Regions from separate parts of the Laedolimicola intestinihominis genome, predicted to be linked through region 1. Evidence: predicted binding sites of a transcription regulator. Region 1 holds the regulator's gene; the other holds the start of a gene.
What was found. The regulator Rex, encoded in region 1, represses fermentation and respiration genes when NADH is low (regulators of the CRP and FNR family bind a similar motif). The targets are predictions, from matches to a motif close to ATTGTTAANTANTTAACAAT.
Positions count from the first base shown of each region.

Region 1 (7,900 bases):
CTCAAGTATTTCCAAAATTTTCGTGTCTATACGCCGGCTTTTTCAGGCGTAGAAATCGTGAATCTCAGACACCTGCCCGTGCCGCAGATAAATCCGCGGAACGCGCTGGGACAAATCACAGACAAATTCGTAGTTAAACCGCCCGGACAGCTCCGCCAGTTCATCCACGGACAGAACCGCTTCTCCGTTTTTGCCAAACATGGTCACTTCCATGCCCGGAACTGCTTCCGGAATCTCCGTCACATCTACCATCATCTGATCCATACAGACTCTGCCGCAGATAGGCGCCCGCTTACCAGCGATCAGTACCACGCCCTTATTGGACAGGCTTCTCGGATACCCGTCCGCATAGCCCACAGGGACGGTAGCAATCCGGCGCGCAGAATCAGCCGTATAAATGCCGCCATAGCTTACTTCCGTTCCGGGCGCGATGGTCTTTACATGTACAATATGACTTTTCATCTCCATCGCCGGTCTCAGGGGAACCAGCTCCTTCTTCACCTCGTCGGAAGGATACAGACCGTATACCGTAATACCAGCCCGTACCATATCCAGATTTACCTCCGGCAAATCAATGATGCCGGCGCTGTTGGAGCAGTGATGAATCTGAAATTTCACGCCGGCTGCCTCACAGGCTTCCCGGAACGCGCAGTACCGGGCAAGCTGCTTCTCGGTAGCCGCTTTATCCAGCTCGTCAGATTTGGCAAAATGGGTAAACAGCCCCTCCATCCTGATGCCCGGAAGCTTACTGATAGCGCAGACATCCTGCACGCTCTCTTTGGTATCCGCAAATCCAATCCGGCTCATACCGGTATCTACTTTAATATGAACACTCACTTCTTTTTGCTGTCGAACTGCTTCCGCAGACAGTTCCTTCGCCATATCCAGGCGAAATACTGTGGGGCGGATATCCAGGCGCACCAGCTCCTCATAATCCTCCGGAAATACGTACCCCAGAATCAGGATTGGCTTTTGAATGCCATTTCTTCGAAGCTCTGCAGCTTCTTCAATGGTCGCTGCCGCAAAGCCCCACAGATAATCCTTCTTTTCTATCATTCTAGCAATGGGCGCTGCTCCATGTCCATACCCGTTGGCCTTCACTACAGCCGCAATTCTTGTTTTTTCTTTCAGGTTTGCCTTCATAGCCTCAAAATTATCTTCTATGGCATCTAAATCCACATAAGCCGCCACGCGCTTATATCCTTTCACGTCTGACACTCCTCACTATCCTTAATATACTATGCGTTTACATGCAAAAGGGAGCCAAAAGCTCCCTTTTATCATACTTCACTCCGATACTCCGTCAGGAACGGGGATGCTCTTTCTCATACCGTGTAATATTGTAAGAAAGCTGCATCAGGCTCTCTGACAAATGAACATTCTCTACCAGGACGTCCGACGGAACATCCAGATCGATATGGGCGAAATTCCAGATAGCCTTGATTCCATACTGAACCAGAAGCTTCGTCATCTCCTCTGCCTTGGACTTTGGCAGTGTCAATGCCGCAATCTGAATATCTTCATCCTTGATGAAGCTCTCCAGATCCTCCAGCATGTGAATCTGGATGCCCCGGACGCTTAAGCCCTTTAAAATAGGATTTACATCAAAAATGCCTTTTATGTAGAAACCGCGTTTTTCAAAATCCACATAATTGGCCAGAGCCTGTCCCAGATTACCACCGCCGATGATGATCATGTTATGTTTCTTGTCAAGGCCCAGAATCTTGCCGATTTCCTCATACAGATATTTGACATTGTATCCGTACCCCTGCTGCCCAAAACCGCCAAAGTTGTTCAGATCCTGCCGGATCTGTGACGCCGTGACACTCATCCGTTTACTCAGCTCGCCGGAGGAAATACGTTCTACTCCATTTTCCATCAGTTCTCCGAGATAGCGATAATAGCGCGGCAGCCGCTTGATAACTGCTTTTGAGATCTCTCTCTCTTCCATAATATTCTGCACATCCCTCAATAAATCTTTCAAAACTGTTTTTATTATAATCGAAAAGCAAATTTTTTGTCAATCTTTTTACTGGATTCTTCTGAAAGAATCGTAGATTTTATCTTGTTCAATCCTGTATTTTTCGCTATAATAGACTTCATGTGACATTCAACAACGAAAAACAGAGGTGTTTTTATGATATTAGCATGTCAAAATATAAACAAAGCCTTCGGAACCGACGTGATTCTGAAAAACGCGTCCTTCCACATGGAGGATCGGGAAAAAGCCGCCGTGGTCGGTATCAACGGCGCAGGCAAATCCACCCTCTTAAAAATCATCATCGGGGAAATGGAAGCAGACTCCGGCGAGGTGGTTCTGGCAAAAGGCAAAACCATCGGCTATCTGGCACAGCATCAGGATCTGAACAGTGATCATACCATTTACCAGGAGCTGCTGACGGTCAAGCAGGACGTTATCGATCTGGAGACCCGTATCCGGGAGATCGAAGCGCAGATGAAGGAGCTGTCCGGCACTGCGCTGGATATGGCGCTGGAGCAGTATACCCGCATGAACCATGAATTTGAACTTAAAAACGGCTACGCCTATAAGAGCGAGGTGGTCGGCGTCCTGAAGGGACTGGGGTTTGAAGAGGAAGAGTTCGAGAAGCATGTCAACAAGCTGTCCGGCGGTCAGAAGACCCGCGTATCTTTAGGCAAGCTTCTGCTCTCCCATCCGGATCTCATTATGCTGGACGAGCCCACCAACCACCTGGACATGAATTCCATCGCCTGGCTGGAAACCTTTCTTTTGAACTACGACGGCGCGGTTCTGGTGGTTGCCCATGACCGGTATTTTCTGAACCGGATCGCCACGAAGATTATCGAGATTGACGCCGGCGAGGTGACCACCTTCCAGGGCAATTACTCCGACTATGCCGCGAAGAAATCACAGCTTCGGGAAGCCCGCATGCATGCCTGGCTGAATCAGCAGCGGGAAATCAAACATCAGGAAGAGGTCATCCAAAAACTGAAATCCTTTAACCGGGAAAAATCCATCAAACGGGCTGAAAGCCGCGAAAAAATGCTGGACAAGATGGATATACTGGAGAAACCCACGGAAGTCCGCTCTGAGATGCATATCACCCTGGAGCCAAAGGTAGTCAGCGGAAATGACGTGCTGACCGTAGAGGGTCTTTCCAAATCCTTTGGCAGCCAGACCCTCTTCACGGATCTGAATTTCGACGTTAAGCGCGGCGAACGGGTAGCTCTTATCGGCAACAATGGAACCGGAAAAACTACAATATTAAAGATTCTGAATGGATTACTGGAAGCTGACAGCGGTTCCTTTACCTTGGGCTCCAAGGTTCATATCGGTTATTACGATCAGGAGCATCACGTGCTGCACCCGGAAAAGACACTGTTTGAAGAGATTTCCGACGCTTACCCGGATCTGGACAATACAACGATTCGAAGCACCCTGGCCGCTTTTCTTTTCACCGGCGACGATGTGTTCAAACGAATCTCGGAGCTCTCCGGCGGCGAACGGGGACGTGTCTCTCTGGCGAAGCTGATGCTCTCCGAGGCCAATTTTCTGATTCTTGACGAGCCCACCAACCATCTGGACATCGTCTCCAAGGAGATTCTGGAGCAGGCCCTGAACCGCTACACCGGCACCGTGCTTTATGTCTCCCATGACCGTTATTTTATCAATACAACCGCCACACGGATCCTCGATCTGACCGGCGGACAGTTAGTCAATTATATCGGCAATTACGATTATTATCTAGAAAAGCATGATATTCTGACGCCGAAGACGCAGAACCCGGAGCTTCCGGAGGCCAAAGCGGCAGAACCGGAATCTGCAGGAAAACTGGACTGGAAACAGCAGAAAGAGGAACAGGCACGTCAGAGGAAACGGGAAAATGATTTCAAAAAGACGGAAGCGGAAATCTTCGACCTGGAGACCCGGGACGGCGAAATCGATCAGCTTCTGACTCAGGAATCCGTCTACACGAATGTGGCGGAATGCATGAAACTTCACAAAGAAAAGGAGGCCATTGCGGCCCGTCTTGAAATTCTATACGAACAATGGGAAGCGCTGGCTCAATGATTGGCCAGCGCTTCATTAAATTCGGCTAAATTGTCTTCTGTCACATACATGCCGAAGCCCTGATCTTCCAGGCTCTCATCCGTCACCCCGTTAAAGATGCGGTCGATAATCATATCTCCCACCACTTCTGTATAATGACTGGATTCATAAAAATAGTTCTTATCCATGGTCACGGCATTTTCCCCGCTGAAGTTATAAAAGCTCCCCGCTGCTCCGGCCAGCCATCCCAGGTACTGATCGTAACCGAAATGCTTGGACTCCTGATAGGTCCGGTAATAAAGCGGATTGGTAAACACAATCAGGTTAATCCCATACTCTTCGCACAATTCCCGAATCCGCCGGATGTCCAGAAGCGAATCAGCCATATAATCGGTATAATAATCGTCCCAGTAGGGCACATCGTCCTTGAAGGTTCCGCCAAGAGACGGATCCCGGAGCGTACTTCCGCTCCGATAATAGCGTTCCACATAATCCGGATCGGTCACTTCATGATTTCGAATCACATCCAAGGACAGCAGAACGCCCTTAATGCTAAGGTATTTTCCATAAAATCCCAGTCTATCTGTCCTCGGATAGGGGATCCGGTAAAACTGATTCTGATGCAGGGACGGATCCACGAAGGCGGAAATATTATCCACGCCGATCATGACATTTTTCGGAATGATTCCATTGGCAATCATCTCCTGCAGGTTCTCCAGATGCTCCGCCGGCAGTCCTTCTGAATAGGACATATTGTACCATTTTCCATCTGGAATTTTTTCTGTGTCCACAAAGCCAGTCCGGGAGGAACCGAACAGGAATGAATCAAACTTGTCCGGATTATGCAGGATGTACTGCATTTTAATGTAATTGCTGTTGGGCTCTACCCCATTATCCCGGATTTTCTGCCAATGAAAAACATTGTAAGGATCCACCGCCATGGGAATGGCCAGCTCCAGAATCAGGATAAAAATCACAAACGGCGCAATTTTACGTAAAAATCGTCTCATAGATGTCCTCATTAAAACTGAAAGTATACAAAACTGTACTCGCCCAGCTGACGACTGTAAAGCACGACAAAAATCAGGGCGAAATAAAATGTATAGCGCACCGGCTTACCAAAACGGCCAAACCACTGACATACATCTTCCCTAAGCGCAATATAATCGTGCGCCATAAGCAGCACCACCCAGAACAGCACCAGCTTCAGTTCGTTGCTCTGAATCAGCCCGGCTTTTTTGAAGGCCACGTAACATTCCTTCACATAACTCAAAGGATGGGTAATGCCGTCAAAGAGATGGGTCAGAATATAAATTGCGTCTGACATGGTATTTGCCCGGAAAAACAGCCAGGCCAGGGTCACAAAGGCAAAAGTCAGAAGTACTCGGAACCTGTTTTTTCCCTCTTTTCCGGGTGGGAAATACTGATTCCAGATCCGTTCGAATATCTGCGCCGCGCCGTGAAGTCCGCCCCAGATCACAAAAGTCCAGCTGGCCCCGTGCCAGAGACCGCTTACCAGAAAGGTCACAAGCAGATTCCGGTACGTCTTCCATTTTCCGGCACGGCTGCCGCCCAGCGGAATATATACATAATCCCGGAACCAGGTGGACAGAGAAATATGCCATCTGGCCCAAAACTCTTTCACAGAAGCCGCGAAATAAGGGCTCTTGAAATTATTGACCAGATCAATGTCAAAAAGACAGGCCACCCCCCGGGCAATATCCGAATAACCGGAAAAATCACAGTAAACCTGGAAGGCATAAAAAAGTGTCGCCACGCCAAGAGCCAGACCTGTAAAACTTGTCACCTGATTGTATACAATATCCACGCTGGAGGAAAGCACATCCGCAATGGCAATTTTCTTAAAATAGCCCCATGCAATCAGCTTGGCACCCCGGATAGCCTTGTCATACTCAAAATGATGTTCTTCCTCTATCTGCGGCATCAGATGCTCCGCCCGTTCAATGGGACCGGCCAGCAGAAGCGGAAAAAAGGACACAAAGGCCGCGTATTTTCCAAAATGGCGGCAGGCCTTCGTCTTTCCCTTATAGACGTCGATCACATATCCAAGCGTCTGGAAAGTATAGAACGAGATACCTACCGGAAGCACCAGCTTCAGCGTCACCGGGCTCATGGAAATCGATGCACGCGCCAGAAGCGCTGTCACAGAACTGCTCAGGAAATTAAAGTATTTGAAAAAGAACAAAAGACCGAGGCAGACCAGCAGGGCCAGACCCATACATAGCTTCTTTTTCTTCTGTTCTTCTGTTTTCTCAATCACGAGTGCCGTTCCGTAAGAGACTGCCGTAGTCAGCAGAATCAGCAAAATGTATTTCGCGTTGGCGCTCATATAAAAGTAGTAACTGGATACCAGCAGGACGCCCCACCTGTGTTTCGGGGGCGTCAGCCAGTAAATCACAAATACAATAGGCAAAAATATATAAAATGCATTGGAATTAAACAGCATTTAAAAGTTCCTCTAAGGTCTTTCGGATCTCTTTGATAAAATCACCGCTGGAAAGCACCGTCGGATTCGGAAGGGTCGTAATTAGCGCCAAATCTTTGGTCATTTTTCCGTTTTCAATGGTTGCAATGGAAGCCTGCTCCAGTTTATCCGCAAACTCTGTCAGGGCCGGGTTCTGATCCAGCTCTCCGCGCTTTCTTAAGGCGCCGGACCATGCGAAGATGGTCGCCATGGAATTGGTAGAGGTCTCCTCGCCCTTCAAATGCTTGTAATAATGGCGCTGTACGGTTCCGTGTGCCGCCTCATATTCGTAATATCCATGCGGAGATACCAGCACAGAGGTCATCATAGCCAATGAGCCAAAGGCAGTGGCAATCAAATCACTCATGACGTCGCCGTCATAATTCTTGCAGGCCCAGATATAACCACCCTCGGACTTGATCACACGGGCTACCGCGTCATCGATCAGCGTATAAAAATAGGTAATGCCCAGTTTCTCAAACTGTTCTTTATATTCCTTCTCATAAATCTCCTGGAAGGTATCTTTGAAGAAATGATCATATTTCTTGGAAATCGTATCCTTGGTGGCAAACCACAAATCCTGCCTCTGGGAAACCGCGTAGGAAAAGCAGCTTCTGGCAAAGCTTTCGATGGAGCTCTCCAGATTGTGCATGCCCTGTACCACGCCGCCCTCTTTGAAGTCATGGATAGTCTCGCGCAGCTCGGTTCCATCCTCACCGGTAAATACAAGCTCACATTTTCCGGGACCCGGAATCCGCATTTCCGCAGCCTTGTATACATCACCATAAGCATGACGTGCAACGGTAATTGGCTTCTTCCAGTTTTTTACATATGGTTCGATGCCCTTTACGATAATCGGAACCCGGAATACTGTTCCGTCAAGAATCGCCCGGATGGTACCATTGGGACTCTTCCACATCTGTTTTAAATCGTACTCCTCCATGCGAGCCGCATTAGGGGTAATGGTCGCACATTTCACCGCCACACCGTACTTTTTGGTAGCTTCTGCAGCGTCCACAGTCACCTGATCGTCCGTCGCGTTCCGGTGTTCCAGTCCCAGGTCATAATATTCGGTCTTTAAATCAACAAATGGAAGAAGAAGCTCATCCTTAATCATCTTCCAGAGAATCCGTGTCATCTCATCTCCGTCCATCTCTACCAGCGGAGTTGTCATCTTAATTTTTTCCATCGTAGGTCCTCCTAGGGTTTGCGTTTTTCCGCGCTTTGTTCTTTATTATAGACGATTCCCCCTGGGACTGCAAGTTCAAAATCGTCCCAGCGCCGCAAATGCCTGATAGAGATTCAAGGAACCGTAGCCCCAGGAGCGGTTGGGATAAAGGAGGGACGCGCTTCGATCCGCGCCGCGAACCAACAGCTGTTTGATT
Region 1 covers NZ_JBBMFE010000013.1:81,699-89,598, forward strand. The annotation lists gene alr (alanine racemase) at 43-1,209, opposite strand; gene WMO29_RS13040 (redox-sensing transcriptional repressor Rex) at 1,304-1,951, opposite strand; gene abc-f (ribosomal protection-like ABC-F family protein) at 2,138-4,051, shown strand; gene WMO29_RS13050 (hypothetical protein) at 4,045-5,040, opposite strand; gene WMO29_RS13055 (MBOAT family O-acyltransferase) at 5,052-6,497, opposite strand; gene WMO29_RS13060 (NADP-dependent isocitrate dehydrogenase) at 6,487-7,704, opposite strand; gene WMO29_RS13065 (S8 family peptidase) at 7,780-7,900, opposite strand, start outside.

Region 2 (7,900 bases), on a different contig from region 1:
CCGGTCAGACCGGAACCGATGACGGCCACCTGTCCGGTCGGATTCGCTTTGCCGGTCAGGACATCTTCCGCGGTGCAGACATGATTCTGCTGCATGCCCGGCAGGGGCGGAATCACAGGCTCCGCGCCGCAGGCAACTACGATGCCCACCGGGTTCAGGGCGCTTACCAGCTCCGGAGTAGCGGCGGTGCCGAGACGGACTTCTACGCCCAGGTGGCGGATCTGGGTCTCCATGGTTTCGGAAAGGCGGGTCAGCTTATCTTTAAAAGCAGGCTTGTCGGCCACGTTCAGAGTACCGCCCAGTTTTGTCTCCTTTTCAAAGAGGACCACATGGAACTGACGCAGTGCCAGCACCCGTGCAGCCTCCATACCGGCGGGACCGCCGCCTACGACGACAGCCGTCTTGCCTGCGCCGTCCCTGCGGATATGGGAGAAGACATCCTCTCTGGCGGTACGCGCGTTGATGGCGCAGCGAATGGGAAGTCCCTGACCCAGTACACGTTCACGGCAGTAGAGGCAGCCGATGCATTTACGAATTTCATCTGCATGATCAGTCTTGGCCTTGTTCATGAAATCCGGATCTGCCAGCTGGGAACGGCCCAGACCCACGAAATCACAGACGCCTTCCTCCAGAAGAGATTCTGCGAAATCCGGATCCTTGATGGTGTTCGTAGCGATAACCGGGATGTGAAGGGCTTCCTTATAAGCCTTCGCCACGTGCTTTTTCCAGCCGGACTGATAGGAGAAGGGCTCGCAGTTGGCGTCGCCGTTGCGGGCGCTTCCGTTACTGATATTGATGGCGTCGATACCGCAGCTTTCCAGATATTTGGCAATCTCAAGACCATCTTCCAGAGTCAGGAAGCCATCTACAGGGGTCATCTCGTCGCCGCACATGCGGACAATGATCGGGAAACGGGAGCCAAGCTTGGCGCGGATGCCCGCGATGATTTCCGCGATGAAGCGGCAGCGGTTTTCGACGCTTCCGCCGTATGCGTCGGTTCTGCGGTTATAATATTTACTGAAAAACTGGGCGATCAGATAGCCGTGGGCGCCGTGAAGCTCTACGGCGTCGTAGCCTGCTTTCTGGCAGCGGACTGCAGCGTCGATAAACTTCTGTTCGACACGCTTGATATCCTCCAGTGTCATTTCCTTCGGAACCGGGCGTCCGTCCGCAATGGGAACGGCGCTGGGAGCCAGATTCTGGCGTCCGGTGAAGTTCGGGTTGGAGGTAGCGCCGCCGTGGTGAATCTGCGCCGCAATCTTACAGCCATAGAGATGAACCGCGTCGGTCAGCTTTTCCATTTCAGAGATATGGTAATCCCGGGCGATACGCAGGTTGTGGATGGACGGAATGCTGTCCACGTCGTCCACACCGGTATATTCATTGATAATCATGCCGATACCGCCTTTGGCCCGCTCCTGATAGTAGCAGATCTGTCTGGGGGTAACGATGCCGTTCTTGTCGGCCAGATCCGTGGCCATGGGCATCATGATGCCGCGGTTTTTCAGAACCAGGGTTCCGATACGTCCTTTTTCAAATAACTTGTCATAGCTCATAGTGTATGTTCCTTTCTTTTCTTTGATCTGCGCACGCTTTTTGTGCATATAGGTATCTGATAAATCAGCAATTGCCCCGAAGAACGCTGGAAGAAATTCCCTTTAACATGTCCCGGTCAATACTCTCTAAGCCCTTCACCAGCGTGTCCAACTCATCCTTCGTGGTGAATGCGCTTATGCTTACCCGGACGGTGCCGTCGAATTCCTTATCCTTCAGGTGCTTATGAATTCGCGCAGCGCAGTGGTGGCCGGCCCGGACTGCGATATCCCATTCTTTGTCGAGAATTGCGCCTACTTCATTGGCCCGGAAGCCGTCCAGGTTCAGGGAAATGACACCTGCCTGAAGACTGGGATCCGGCGCACAGTAGAGGTGCAGGCCGGGAATCTCCCGAAGCTTAGGAATAAGATATTCCATAAGCTCGTCCTCGGTTTTCTTCGGGCGGACTGTTTTCAGCCATTTTAAAGAGGCGTGAAGGCCTGCGATGGCGGGAGTGTCCATGCTGCCGCACTCCATTTTCTCGGGCATATAGCGGGGCATGTCCTCGCTTAAGGATTTCATGCCGTTGCCGCCGGCCAGAAGCTCTTCCAGATCGATCCCGTTCTTTAACAGAAAGCCACCTATGCCAAAGGGCGCGTAAAGCGTCTTATGTCCGGCAAAGGTGATGGCGTCCGCCCGGAGGAAAGAGAAGCACAGCTTTAGAAGTCCCATGGCCTGAGCCGCGTCCAGCAGAGTGAAAGCGCCATATTCTTTAGCCATCAGAAAGATTTCCCGGGCCGGCAGGATGTAACCGGTCACATTGCTGACGGCGGAGACGCTGACAAAATCCGGTGGGGTCTGCCGGAACATTTCTTTCGTGGCCTCCAGGTCGATGGAAAGATCTGCGGCGAGGGGCAGCTCCAGAACCCGGATACCGACGCGCTTTTCCAGAAGCTTTAAGGGGCGAAGTACCGCGTTGTGTTCGTAAGGGGATACGTAGGCCACCGATTCTGGCGTCCATTTCTGTCCCTGGATAATCTGGTTCAGGGCAATGGTGACAGAAGGGGTCAGGATAACCTGGGCCTGCTCCCTGGCGTCGCAGAGACTGATCAGCTGCTCACGGACCTCCCGAATCATGGCGGTGGCGTCCCGGGCAGCCTGATACGCGCCCCGGCCCGCGTTGACAGCTGCTGTCCGGTTAAAATGGTCTACGGCGTCCCAGACACATTCCGGCTTTGGAAAGGTGGTGGCGCCATTGTCAAGGTAAATCATAACGGTTCATCTCCAGATTTGAAAATAATTACACTTTTGTGTATTAACGTAACAGTGCTTTTGCGATAAAAGGGAAGCTGCGGATCTGCCGCCGGCAAAACTGCAGCTTTTTTTATTATAACACGAAATCTTTCTGAAAGAAAGCAGGAACCGATGAATTTACAAGATATCGGATCGGAATTCAGGGCAGGGGATGCATCTACCGGAAATAGAGCTCCCGGATATATTCCACAGGCATCTCCCGGCCGGTCCAACGTTCAAAAGCCTTAGCGCCCTGATGGAGCAGCATGTACATACCGTTGAAGGTGTGGCAGCCTGCTTCCTTTGCGGTGCGCAGGAGCAGGGTTTCCCGGGGGTTGTAGATGACGTCGCCCACCACCAGACCCGGATGGAAGAAGGCGGGATCCGGGATCAGGGAAGCGTCTGTGTGGGGAGCCATGCCTACGGAGGAGGCGTTGATGAGTACGTCGGCCTCGTCCAGACAGTGCCTGAGCGAAGTGCTGTCCGCCAGATCAAAGAGACGGATCCGGCAGTCGCAGCGGGCATGGATCCGCTGGATTTCCTCGGCGATTAGCCTGGTGGACGCGGAGGCGCTACGGGCGAAGACGTCGATGGCAGCAGCGCCGTCCAGGGCCGCCTGAGCCAGAATGGCTGCCGCCGCTCCGCCGCTGCCAAGCAGGACCGCGTGTTTTCCCTCACAGGAGAAGCCTGCGTCCCGCATGGACTGCAGAAAGCCGTAGCCGTCCGTATTATCGCCAAAGAGCTGCCCGTCCCGGTTTACTACGGTGTTGACTGCGCCGCTTAAGAGGGCAGAGTCGGAGAGGGTATCCACCCGCTCGTACATAAGCCGCTTCAGGGGCATGGTGCAGTTCCAGCCGGCGGCCCCCAGGGTGATAAGTCCGTCCACGGCCCGTTCGAAATGCGTTTCATCTACGGAAAAAGCCAGATAAGTATAGTCCAGATCCAATTTTTGGAAAGAAGCGTTGTGCATAGCGGGGGATATGCTGTGGGAAACGGGATTTCCCAGCAGACAGGTAAGTTTCGTAGTGCCAGTTATCTCAAATTTTTTGTCCATTTTTACACCTTTTGCTTGAAGTTATCGGGGTTATCGTGTACACTTTTACTAAGGGTACAAAAAAAACAGGGAAAAGTCAATTGCAATTTGACAGGGCTGGAATGTATGCAAAGAAATACAATTTAAAGCCTTTATTCGGCCAAATTCGACTTGATAAAATCCCCCTGTCAGGGTATAATTGTACTAAGATTGTCAGGAAATTAACACAATTTAAAAGATAGAGTAAAAGGAGGAGACAACCATGCATATGGTAGACGGAGAACACGGACATTGCCACGGACATGAGCATGAGCATGATCACGAGCACTGTCATGAGCATACACACGATCACAGCCATGAGGGCTGCGGATGTGGCTGCGGCGATCACAAGCCGGGAAGCGAGCAGGAAGCGCTGCTTTCCTATATGCTGGATCACAACAAGCACCATGCTGCGGAGCTGGCTGAGGTGGCGAAGAAGTTCCGCGAGACAGGAAAGGAAGATGTGGCGGTACAGATTGAGAAAGCCATCGAAAATTTCGATAAGGGCAATCTGTATCTGAGCCTGGCGCTTTCCTTAGTACAGTAACGACAGTTTACAAGGAGGCATCATTATGTGTTTGGCAACTGTATATAAGACGATGAAAGACACGGAAGAGGTCGTGCTGAAGAATGTCAGCAAGATTTACGTAGAAGGCGATTCGGTGCGTCTGATTGATATCATGGGCGCCGAGGTGGTTGTAGAAGGAGCAATTTCCTTTGTAGATCTGACTGGCTCCGTAGTGAAGTTAAACTGCCCGTCTGTATAAAGACGGGCTATTGTCCGCTTATGAAAAGCGGGGGCACGCTGTACGGAGGCAGCCGTGCGTGCGGGCCTGGATGGGATATCAATATTGTTGATATATAGAAAAAATGGAGGTTGGTTGAAATGACAAAGTTAACAGACATCATGAACGAGCGCATGGCGCTGTCTTTCGAGGTTTTCCCGCCGAAGACTGAGAAGGGTATGGAGAATCTTCCGGGCACGATCGAGCATCTGTGCAAGTATCAGCCGGATTACATTTCCTGTACATACGGCGCAGGCGGCGGAAACGTAGGAGCAAACCGCGAGGTATGTCAGATGATTAAGAACGCTGGCACTACACCGGTTACCCACTTTACCGTAATCAAGAACACCAAGGAAGGCATGAAGGATCAGCTGCAGCAGTACCTGAATGAGGGCGTAGATCATGTTCTGGCTCTCCGTGGAGATATTCCGCTGGGCGAGACCACTACCTGTGGTGATTTCCAGTACGCTACAGACCTTGTAAAGTTCATTCGCGACGAGTTTGGCGATAAGTTTGAGATCGCTGTAGCAGGTTCCCCGGAAGGACACATCGCATGCAGAAGCCTGGAGTCCGATATCGCGGTTCTGAAGCAGAAGCAGGACAACGGCGCTGACTACATCATGACTCAGCTTTGCTGGGATATGGAGCAGTTCAAGTACTGGCTGGACGCTATCTACTCCGCCGGTGTTACCATGCCGGTAGACGTAGGAGTTATGCCGATTCTGGATCAGGCAGCTACCATCAATATGGCACTGTCCCGTAACGGCTGTGTAATGGATCACGAGCTGTGCAAGATCATTTCCCAGAACTGGCTGTTCCCGAACCCGTTCGCAGCTAAGGACGCTGAGGGCAAGCCGTTCGATATGTTCTATGATGATAAGATTAAGAGATTCCGCGAGGCAGGAATCGAGTACACCATCAAGCAGATCGATACCTATCGTTCTCTGGGTGTAAACGGTATCCATCTGTACGCTCTGAACAAGTGGAAAGATGTATCCGAAATCATCGACCGCGCAGGTCTGAAGACACTCATCTAGTTACCGTTCACTTCGTTCACAGTAACCAGATGAGTGAGTGGTGCACAGAAATTACGCATACTGCGTAATTTCGCGCATGAGGAACTCGGGATTTTGGCATATGCATGCCAAAACACCTCGCGGGACAGTGAATGTGAAAAGTAGCTTAAAATTGATTATTAAAAATTGCGGGCGGGGCACAAACCTGCCCGCGGTAAAAGGCAGGAGAGAACAAAGATATGCCACATACAATTGCCGTAGCCGGAAAAGGCGGCGTGGGAAAAACTACACTTACAGGACTTTTAATTGAATACCTGTGCCAGAAGAAGCAGGGACCTGTTCTGGCTGTAGATGCAGATGCCAATTCCAATCTGAACGAGGTGCTGGGCGTGGAGGCTGCTCCGACCCTGGGCGAGATTCGTGAGGAGATTGCAAAGGCAGAGACAGCGGGTTCCAACCCGATTCCGAAGGGAATGTCCAAGCAGGATTACGCGGAGCTGAAATTTGGAGAAGCGCTTTCCGAGCAGGATGATTATGATTTACTGGTGATGGGTCACACACAGGGAAAGGGATGCTATTGCTTCGTCAACGGGCTCCTGACGACCCAGATTGCAAGATATGCCAAGAATTACAAATATATAGTAGTAGACAATGAAGCGGGAATGGAGCACATCAGCCGCGGAATTCTTCCGTCGGTAGATACCATTATTCTGGTCAGCGACTGCTCACGCAGAGGCGTGCAGGCGGTAGGACGTATCGCGAAGCTGATTCCGGAATGTGGACTGAAGCCCAAGTCCGTAGGACTGATTATCAATCGCGCTCCGGGTGGAGTGCTGAATGCGGGAACGAAAGAAGAGATCGAAAAACAGGGCCTTCATCTGCTGGGCGTCGTTCCTCAGGACGAGCAGGTGTTTGAGTATGACTGTGACGGCGTGCCCACAGTAAAGCTTCCGGAGGATTCTCCGGTCCGCAAGGCGCTGTACAGTATTATTGACCAGTTGGATCTTTCATAATAAATTTATGAAAATAAAAAAAGGTAGGAGGTTTATAATGGGAGATTTAAAGTTGACAACGGTGGAGGAAATGGAAGCCGCAACAGCCAGACTTCTGGAGACAGGAGCAAAGGTAGGTGCTGATGCCTGGCAGCTTCGTGTGAAGAACCAGACACCGCACTGTAAGTTTGGTGAGCAGGGTGTCTGCTGCCGAATCTGTGCTATGGGACCGTGCCGTATTACGCCGAAGGCACCGAGAGGTATCTGCGGATGTGACGTACATGGTATCGTAGGCCGTAACTATCTGAAATTCACAGCAGGCGGAGCAGCTACACACTCTGACCATGGCCGTGAGATCTGCCACACACTGTATGAAGCTAAGCCGGACGGAGCTTACAAGGTTAAGGATCCGGAGAAACTGATCCGTATCGCAAAGGAGTGGGGCGTAGAGACCGAGGGTAAGGATATCTACGATCTGGCTCACGAGATGGCAGAGACAGCTCTGATGGAGTATGGTAAGCCCTTCGGTGTACAGAGATGGCTTAAGAGAGCTCCGGAGCATACCCAGAAGCTGTGGCATGATGCTGAGATCGAGCCGAGAGCAATTGACCGTGAGGTAGCAACCTCCTTACATATGGCTCATATGGGATGTTCTTCTCTTCCGGAGGCACTGGTTCGTCAGTCCTTAAGAGCAGGTCTGGCTGACGGCTGGGGCGGATCCATGTGCGGAACCGAGTTCTCCGACGTACTGTTCGGAACTCCGAAGCCCCTTGATACCGAGGCAAACCTGGGCGTTATGAACGCTGACAATGTAAACATCGTAGTACACGGACATGATCCGTCACTTTCTGAGATGGTCTGTGAGTACGCAGACGATCCGGAGATGATCGCGTACGCAAAGAGCATGGGCGCGAAGGGAATCACGGTATCCGGTGTCTGCTGTACCTCCAACGAGGTAGCTATGCGCCGCGGCGTTCCCATGGCAGGTAACTTCCTGCAGCAGGAGAACGTAGTTCTGACAGGCGCATGTGAGGCTATCGTTGTAGACGTTCAGTGTATCTTCCCGGCACTCGGACCCCTGAGCAAGTGCTTCCATACCAAGTTCATCACCACTTCTCCCATCGCGCAGATGCCGGATTCCGATTACATCCGCTTTGATGTAGGAACCGCTGCAGAGAAGGCTAAGCAGATTGTTATGACTGCATGTGA
Region 2 covers NZ_JBBMFE010000003.1:177,089-184,988, reverse strand. The annotation lists gene WMO29_RS05095 (NAD(P)/FAD-dependent oxidoreductase) at 1-1,556, opposite strand, end outside; gene WMO29_RS05090 (aminotransferase class V-fold PLP-dependent enzyme) at 1,621-2,805, opposite strand; gene aroE (shikimate dehydrogenase) at 3,005-3,880, opposite strand; gene WMO29_RS05080 (DUF8180 domain-containing protein) at 4,122-4,445, shown strand; gene WMO29_RS05075 (CooT family nickel-binding protein) at 4,471-4,665, shown strand; gene WMO29_RS05070 (methylenetetrahydrofolate reductase) at 4,785-5,720, shown strand; gene WMO29_RS05065 (ATP-binding protein) at 5,939-6,712, shown strand; gene cooS (anaerobic carbon-monoxide dehydrogenase catalytic subunit) at 6,750-7,900, shown strand, end outside.
Region 2: a site for Rex is predicted at 4,069-4,088, ahead of WMO29_RS05080 (DUF8180 domain-containing protein). Genes of this name have one in related genera too.